Bacillus pumilus: one gene and its partner. The main gene of each other region encodes a partner of the protein of the gene in region 2 in a complex. Links are inferred from orthologs where the notes say so. Each region holds a gene or a part of one and is shown on either strand. Other genes may lie near its edges.

Evidence for each region. The genes of interacting proteins can lie anywhere in the genome.
Region 1: the proteins of accB (region 2) and accD are in contact, whole or in part, in a solved structure (PDB 8UXZ), measured with the Escherichia coli proteins. The link is inferred for Bacillus pumilus from one-to-one orthologs.

The regions. Positions count from the first base shown.
Region 1 is NZ_CP047089.1:1,433,661-1,437,698, forward strand. What follows is about bases 1,117-4,038. They hold accD (acetyl-CoA carboxylase, carboxyltransferase subunit beta), read left to right. Parts: upstream 1,117-2,100; coding sequence 2,101-2,976; downstream 2,977-4,038. Other genes in these bases: ystJ (NADP-dependent malic enzyme), read left to right, coding at 1,117-1,796; accA (acetyl-CoA carboxylase carboxyl transferase subunit alpha), read left to right, coding at 2,961-3,938. In the rest of the region: dnaE (DNA polymerase III subunit alpha), read left to right, coding at 1-422; more of ystJ, read left to right, coding at 564-1,116.
Region 2 is NZ_CP047089.1:3,086,580-3,091,511, reverse strand. The notes cover bases 1,079-3,970. They hold accB (acetyl-CoA carboxylase biotin carboxyl carrier protein), read left to right. Parts: upstream 1,079-2,229; coding sequence 2,230-2,712; downstream 2,713-3,970. Other genes in these bases: accC (acetyl-CoA carboxylase biotin carboxylase subunit), read left to right, coding at 2,724-3,970; GPS65_RS15265 (SpoIIIAH-like family protein), read left to right, coding at 1,401-2,033; spoIIIAG (stage III sporulation protein AG), read left to right, coding at 1,079-1,401. In the rest of the region: spoIIIAE (stage III sporulation protein AE), read left to right, coding at 1-90; spoIIIAF (stage III sporulation protein AF), read left to right, coding at 105-737; more of spoIIIAG, read left to right, coding at 730-1,078; more of accC, read left to right, coding at 3,971-4,073; GPS65_RS15250 (Asp23/Gls24 family envelope stress response protein), read left to right, coding at 4,099-4,506; transcription antitermination factor NusB, read left to right, coding at 4,717-4,932. UniProt on the Escherichia coli protein: This protein is a component of the acetyl coenzyme A carboxylase complex; first, biotin carboxylase catalyzes the carboxylation of the carrier protein and then the transcarboxylase transfers the carboxyl group to form malonyl-CoA.

The DNA.
Region 1 (4,038 bases), 1.7 Mb from region 2 along the record:
TGGCATTTGTGACATTTGGGGATGAAACGGGAGAAATGGAAGGCGTTGTCTTTCCAGAGCAATTTAGAAAGCTGTCCCCCTTACTTGAGGAGGGCGCCATGCTTTATGTTGAAGGCAGAATAGATGTCAGAAATGAGAGCAGCCAGATCATCGTGCAAGAAGCCGTTCTGCTTGAAGAGATGGGTACACAAAGAAAAGAGTCTGTCTACATTCGGGTGAAAGAAGAAAATCATACGCAGGAGCTGCTAGAGCAAGTAAAGCGGGTGATCTCGATGCACAGCGGGGGAGCAGATGTCTATTTGTACTATGAGAAGCAAAAAAAGACAGTGAGACTTCCAGATGCATACAAAGTTCATGCAGATCATGCTGTCATTTTCCAATTAAAAGAGCTGCTCGGTGAACAAAACGTTGTGATTAAATGATGACAAATCGCCTGAATATGTTTTACAAATTCACCTATTGTGTTATCATTTTAAAGATTCTGTGTATTTAAAACTGCCAGTATGTGCTTATCAACTTAGCAATTCATTAAATCATTTTCCACTTGAAGGAGTGTTCATCACATGTCATTAAGAGAAGAAGCATTACATATGCACAAAGAGAATCAAGGCAAACTTGAATCAAAATCAAAAGTACAAGTGAAAAATGCGAAAGACTTGAGCTTGGCTTACTCACCTGGTGTTGCAGAACCATGTAAAGATATTTATGACGACACAAGCAAAGTGTATGATTATACAATGAAAGGCAATATGGTCGCTGTTGTCACAGACGGAAGCGCTGTTTTAGGGCTTGGAAATATTGGTGCAGAAGCATCTCTTCCAGTAATGGAAGGAAAAGCTGTATTATTCAAAAGCTTCGCTGGCGTTGATGCCTTCCCAATCGCGCTTGCGACAAACGATGTTGACAAAATCGTTGAAACAGTCAAGCTTCTTGAGCCAACGTTTGGCGGTGTCAACCTTGAAGATATTGCAGCTCCAAACTGCTTCATTATCGAAGAGCGCTTGAAAAAAGAGACAAACATTCCAGTGTTCCACGATGATCAGCACGGAACAGCGATTGTGACAGTAGCAGGACTTGTAAATGCGCTGAAACTGTCTGGAAAATCAATGTCCTCTATCAAAGTGGTAGCAAACGGCGCTGGAGCCGCGGGAATTGCAATTATCAAGCTTCTATATCATTTCGGTGTACGTGATATCATCATGTGTGATACAAAAGGCGCAATTTACGAAGGCCGCCCGAACGGTATGAATGCAGTGAAAAATGAAGTAGCTAAATTCACGAATCAAGACCGTAAAGAAGGTTCATTAGAAGAAGTGATTGAAGGCGCTGACGTTTTCATCGGAGTTTCAGTAGCGGGCGCTCTAACAAAAGAAATGGTTGGCAAAATGGCAAAAGATCCTGTCATCTTCGCAATGGCGAATCCTAATCCAGAGATTATGCCAGAAGATGCACATGCAGCAGGCGCAAGTGTTGTAGGAACTGGCCGTTCTGACTTCCCGAACCAAGTAAACAACGTACTTGCATTCCCAGGCATTTTCCGCGGAGCATTAGATGTACGTGCAACTCACATTAACGAAGAAATGAAAATTGCAGCCGTAGAAGCAATTGCTTCGCTTGTTTCAGATGATAAATTGTCAGCTGAATACGTCATCCCCGAACCATTTGATGCACGTGTAGCACCAGCGGTAGCAAAAGCAGTAGCAAAAGCAGCAATGGAAACTGGCGTTGCAAGAATCAAAGTCGACCCAGAAGAAGTCGCTGAAAAAACAAGAAAATTAACGATTATCGGCGAATAATCAATTGGAAAAGTGTGCACGTTCTTTCTGAAATTGGAGGAAAGACGTGCACCATTTCCTCTCATACGCGAAAATTTTTTCATCCGACATGATATTTTTTTGTAGACGTTCACAATTCACATATATCAACTGCTCAGCGCCCCAAACACATACTCATTTCTCATCAATTCCCCACTGAAAAAATTGAATGAAGGATGACAGCGTTTGACAAAAAAAGTACAATAGTTTCGGTACAGTTATGACATGTCCTATAATAGTGGATGTGCGTGTAAAGAAAAAACCCTTCAAAAAGGGAGGTAGTCATTTGTCAATTAAAAATATTTTCAGTAAAAAGAAAAAATATGCATCTGTACCCTCTGAACAGGCAAGTCAAGATGTGCCTGAAGGCATCATGACCAAATGTCCGCAATGTAAAAAAATAATGCTCACCAAAGAACTAGATAAAAATTTACGTGTTTGCATGAATTGCGGCCGGCATTTGCAAATGAATGCAAAACAGCGTATTGACAGCCTTGTTGACGAAGGCACATTTGAAGAATTTAACGGGCACCTGATCTCAGAAAACCCGCTCGGATTCCCAGGCTACGAAGAAAAGCTTGAGAAAGACAGAGAAAAAACGTCTTTGAATGAAGCCATTGTCACAGGTCAAGGTGAAATTGAAGGCAAGCGTGCTGTGATTGCTGTCATGGATGCCACATTCCGTATGGGTAGCATGGGCTCAGTTGTTGGTGAAAAGATCACACTTGCGATTGAGAAAGCAAAAGCGGACAAGGTGCCATTTATCATCTTTACTGCATCAGGCGGAGCGAGAATGCAAGAGGGAATTCTCAGTCTTATGCAGATGGCAAAAACAAGTTCAGCATTAAAACTGTTCAGTGAGGACCAAGGTTTGATTATCTCTGTGATGACGAACCCAACAACTGGCGGAGTATCAGCTAGTTTCGCGTCTCTTGGTGATTACAACTTTGCAGAACCTGGTGCTTTAATTGGGTTTGCAGGTCGTAGAATCATTGAACAAACAATTCGTGAAGACCTGCCAGAGGACTTCCAAACGGCTGAATTTTTGCTGAAGCATGGACAGCTGGATGCTGTCATTCATCGTGCAGAGATGAAAGAAACATTAGGCCGAATCTTAGCATTACACAGCACAGGAGGTGAACGAGAGTGGCTGGAGAACTAGAATTTGAAAAACCTGTCATTGAACTTCGAGCGAAAATTGATGAACTAAAAAAGTTCACACAAAACTCAGAAATGGATTTAAGTGCAGAAATTGAGCGTCTTGAAACACGTCTGAGCAAACTTGAAGCAGACATTTATACAAATTTAAAGCCGTGGGACAGAGTACAGATTGCTCGTCATGCGATGCGCCCAACAACTCTCGATTACATTCAAGAGCTGTTTGACAACTTTTTCGAGTGTCACGGTGACCGTTTTTATGGCGATGATGAAGCGATCGTTGGAGGAATTGCCACGTTTAAAGGGCTTCCTGTTACAGTGATTGGCCATCAGCGCGGTAAAGATACAAAAGAAAACTTGCGCCGTAATTTCGGAATGCCTCATCCAGAAGGCTACCGTAAAGCGCTGCGCTTGATGAAACAAGCAGATAAATTTAATCGTCCGATCATTTGCTTTATTGATACAAAAGGAGCTTATCCTGGTAAAGCAGCTGAAGAACGTGGGCAAAGTGAAGCAATTGCGAAAAACCTATTCGAAATGGCAGGACTTCGTGTACCGGTTGTCTGTATTGTCATTGGAGAAGGCGGAAGTGGCGGCGCACTAGGCTTAGGCGTAGGAAACCACCTATACATGCTAGAGAATTCAACGTATTCAGTGATTTCACCTGAAGGTGCAGCAGCACTGCTCTGGAAGGACTCATCACTTGCGAAAAAAGCTGCAGAATCAATGAAGATTACGGCTCCAGACCTAAAAGAATTAGATATTATAGATGATGTTATTAAAGAAGTGCAAGGTGGAGCACATCGAGACGTGAAACAACAAGCAGCCTACATTGAAACAACATTAAAACAGTCACTTACATCTTTGCTCAAACTAACACCTGAAGAACTAGTCGAACAAAGATATCAAAAATACAAAGCAATCGGGAAAGTATCGGTTGAAAATCAATATATTGGGGTAAACTAAATAAACGTACAGCCTTTTTGGCTGGCGTTTATTTTTTTCATCTTTTTTCATGAAAACCGTCCTCATGTAAGCGCTATTTGAAAATAATTTTCTTTTGTTT
Region 2 (4,932 bases):
TTTGCTGCACTTGCTGTCGTATCGCTCATGTTCTTTTTAAGCATTACCGTCATTATTACTGCTGGCAACCTGACCATGATGATGAAGTAAGGAGGGGACACCTTTTGAGTTTTCTCACGGAATGGATCACAAGTATTATTCTCTTTATCTTATTTGCGATTGTCATTGATCTTCTGCTTCCTAATTCAAGCATGCAAAAATATGCCAAAATGGTCGTCAGCCTCCTGTTGATTGTGGTGATGCTCAATCCAATTTTTGCTTTATTTCGGGCAGACCCTGACCAAATTTTCTCAGAATTGATGAAGGGGAAGGAAGAAGCACAGTCAGAAGAAATAAAAAATCAGATGAATTTAGAAAAAAAAGAAATACAAGCCTCTCAGCGTGCATATATTTTAAAGCAAATGGCTGTCCAACTAGAAAAAAGCGCAAAGGAGCCACTGGAGAAGGAGAGCTACGAAATGAAACACGTAGAAGTGTTGGCAGATGAAGAGCACCTGGATCAGAATATGGAGGCGGATCAATTTCGCATCAAAGCAGTTCTTTCCCCGCTCACAGGTGATGCTGTAGAAACGGTGGCAAAGGTGGACATTGATCTCTCCAGGCAAAAGGAGGAAAGCGCTGAATCTTCTAGCAAAGAGATCAAGAGGGTGAAAGAGACGCTTGCGAATGTTTGGAATACGAGTCCTGAGCACATTGCGCTGAACATTGAGGGAGGTGACGCAGCAGATCATGAATAACAAGGACTGGAAACAAAAGCTGAAATCATTCTTGCAACCGCCTGAAAAAGGTGAAGGGAAACCAAAATTAACGAAGCACCATTACTTGCTGCTTGTATTCATCATCGGCGTATCTTTCATGTTAGTCAGTCAGATCTTGTCACCGCCATCAAGCAAAGAACAAGCTGCTGTTCCTGCTTCTAAAAAAACAACCTCACAAGAGCAGGAGGTATTCAAGCCGGCATCGTCAAGTAAATCAAAGAATTCGATTGAAGATGTGGAGCAAGAATACGAAAATCAGCTGAAAGAAATTTTAGAAACCATTATTGGCGTTGAGGATGTATCGATTGTGGTCAATGTAGACGCAACTTCTTTAAAAGTGTTTGAAAAAAACAAATCCAATAAAAGCACAACGACCGAAGAAACAGATAAAGAAGGCGGCGTGCGAAGTGTCACCGATCAAACAAAAGAAGAAGAAATCGTCATCATCAAAAATGGCAATGAAGAAACGCCAGTCGTCGTGCAAACGAAAAAACCAGATATTCGAGGTGTTCTCGTTGTTGCTCAAGGAGTAGACAACGTTCAAATAAAGAAAACCATCATTGAAGCGGTTACACGAGTGCTTGATGTACCGAGCCATAGAGTGGCTGTTGCCCCTAAAAAAATCAAGGAGGATTCGGAATGATGTTAAAAAAACAAACGGTTTGGCTATTAACGATGCTAAGTTTAGTTGTCGTCTTAAGTGTGTACTATATCATGTCTCCACAAGGTGAAAATGCAGTGACAGTAGAAGAGATGAAATCAAAAGGAACGGAAGAGAAAAAGACTGAACCAGAAAAAGGAATGGACAAAGGCACTGAAAAAGGCGCTGATGAGAAGTCCACTGACAAAGAAACAAATGGTAAACAAGAGGATATCGAAACAAGCGGTGAAGAAGGAAAGGCTGTATCAGAGCAAACAGACGATGAGCTTTTTACAACTTACAGATTAGAGCTTGAAGATAAACGAAGCAAGCAGCGTGAAGAGTTCAACGAAATTGTATCTAGTGATGATGCAACAGCACAAGAAAAAAGCGAAGCGTATGACCAAATGACAGCGCTTAGTGAAGCAGAAGGAACGGAGCGTCAACTTGAAACCTTAATTAAAACAAAAGGTTATAAAGATGCGCTAGTGAGTGCAGAGGGGGATAAAGTGAGCATCACAGTTCGTTCTGACAAAAAATCAAAGTCCCAAGCGGCCGACATTATTGATATGGTCACAAAAGAAATGAGAGGTCTTGATAATGTAGCAGTCACTTTTGAGCCCTCTAACGAATAAAAAATGAACAGGCGCCCTTTGCCGAAAAGGGCGTTTTTTCAAGCGGTTTGACGCCCTCTCCAAGGTGCTCTCGCAAAGTGCTTCGCCACAATAGTAGTTGAATTCAATGAAATCCTCCTGTAAGATGGTTATAGTATGTACTTTTAGTACTAGCCTATAAAGAAAAAGATAAATCCATACATAGGGGTGCAAATCCATGTTAAAAATCGAAGAAATTCATGAACTGATTAAATTAATTGATGAATCAACAATTGATGAATTTACGTACGAAAACGAAGGTGCAAAAATCAAACTGAAGAAAAATAAAGAAGTCGTTCAGCAAGTTGCGGCACAAGCATCTGTGGCTCCTGTCCAAGCAGCTCCAGCTCAACAAGCTCCTAAAGCACAAGCTCCAGCTCAGACCGAAGCCCCTGCACAAGAGGCAGCTGCGTCTGACAATCTGCATAAAATTACATCCCCAATGGTTGGCACATTTTATGCTTCATCTTCACCAGAAGCAGGTCCTTACGTGACAACAGGTTCTAAGGTGAACGAAAACACAGTTGTGTGCATCGTAGAAGCGATGAAACTGTTTAATGAAATCGAAGCAGAAGTAAAAGGTGAAATCGTCGAAGTATTAGCTGAGAACGGTCAGCTTGTAGAATTCGGACAACCCCTCTTTCTAGTGAAAGCAGAGTAAGGAGTACGATCATGATTAAAAAGCTATTAATTGCAAACAGAGGAGAAATCGCAGTTAGAATTATCCGCGCTTGTAAAGAGCTTGGAATTGAAACAGTTGCGGTATTTTCTGAAGCGGATCGCGATGCGCTTCATGTTCAAATGGCTGATGAAGCATATTGCATCGGACCGACTGCTTCAAAAGATAGTTATTTAAATGTCACGAATATTGTCAGTGTAGCAAAATTAACAGGAACAGATGCCATTCATCCAGGATACGGCTTCCTTGCTGAAAATGCAGACTTTGCAGAGCTTTGCGAGGAATGCAACGTTATCTTTGTTGGACCAACTCCGTCAGCGATTTCCAAAATGGGAACAAAAGATGTCGCAAGGGAAACAATGAAGGACGCTGGCGTTCCGATTGTTCCTGGTTCTCAAGGAATTGTAAAAGATCTTGATGATGCTGTTTCAACAGCAGCAAGTATTGGGTATCCTGTGATTATAAAAGCAACTGCCGGCGGCGGTGGTAAAGGAATCCGTGTCGCTCGTAACGAAGAAGAGCTCATTAACGGTGTCACCATCACGCAGCAGGAAGCAGCGCAAAACTTTGGTAACCCTGGCGTCTATTTAGAAAAATTCATTGAAGACTTTAGACACGTGGAAATCCAAGTGCTTGCAGATCAGCATGGTCATACCATTCATTTAGGAGAGCGTGATTGCTCAATCCAAAGAAGAATGCAAAAGCTTCTTGAAGAAACGCCATCACCAGCTCTAAATGCAGACATCCGTGAACAAATGGGTGAAGCGGCTGTAAAAGCTGCAGAAGCTGTTGAATATACTGGTGCTGGAACAGTCGAATTCATTTATGATTATAATGAAGAGAAGTTCTACTTCATGGAAATGAATACCCGTATTCAAGTAGAGCATCCTGTAACAGAAATGGTCACAGGTGTTGATTTGATCAAAGAACAAATTAAAGTGGCATCAGGTGAGAAGCTTTCTCTTACACAAGAGGATGTTGTATATGAAGGATGGGCAATCGAATGCCGTATTAATGCAGAGAACCCAGAGAAAAACTTCATGCCATCAGCTGGTGAAATTAAAATGTATCTTCCGCCAGGCGGCCTAGGAGTTCGTGTTGATTCTGCCGCTTATCCGGGTTATGTGATTCCGCCATATTACGATAGTATGATTGCAAAGGTGATCACATATGGTAAGACGAGAGAAGAAGCGATTGCGAGAATGAAACGCGCGCTTCAAGAATTCGTCATTGAAGGAGTCTACACAACGATCCCATTCCATCTAAGATTGCTTGAGCATGAAACATTTGTGAGCGGTAATTTTAATACGAAGTTTTTAGAAACATACCAAATCATGAAATAATCACAGCTTTCGGAGGTGAATGATCGTGTCAGAAAACAATTTGCTTGAAATGAACCTTGATGAAGATCAATTAGGAAAAGTGCAAATTGCACCAGAAGTGATTGAAGTCATTGCTGGGATCGCCGCTTCAGAAGTCGAAGGCATTGCCGAAATGCGCGGCAATTTCGCTGCTGATGTAGCAGAACGTTTTGGTAAAAAAAATCACCGTAAAGGTGTGAAAGTAGATGTCTCTGATGAAGGCATCACAATCGATGTATATTGTGTGATTGAATTTGGCCTATCCATTCCAAAGGTATCCACTGCTGTACAAGAAAATATTCGTCAAACTCTTTTGAACATGACTGCCTTAACGATTAATGAAATCAATATTCATGTCGTTGGTATTCAATTTGATACAAAGTCAGCTGAGGCTGAAGTAGATCAAGAAATGTAAAAAAGAGTTCAAGTGAAACCAAGGAGGCATCGCCTCTTTGGTTTTTTAAAGCCCATTTTTGGGCCATTTCCGAATCATAATGACCTCATACTTGGAATGATTCGTTTTTCGTGACAGCTCGCATGGATCTTGGTGCGACCACGGTCAAAATATGTTATGATCTCTGTATGGCTTAACGACAAGCGGATAAAGTGGTTAAAGGAGTAAATAATGAAAAGAAGAACTGCAAGAGAAAAGGCGCTACAAACATTATTTCAAATTGATGTGAGTAATATTGATCCGAAAGAGGCCATTACACATGCACTGGATGAACAAGAATCAGATCCTTTTTTCGAGGAGCTGGTTTTCGGTGTGCTTGAACAAAAGGACAAGCTCGATGACATGATTTCACAGCATTTAGTGAATTGGAAACTCGATCGTATTGCA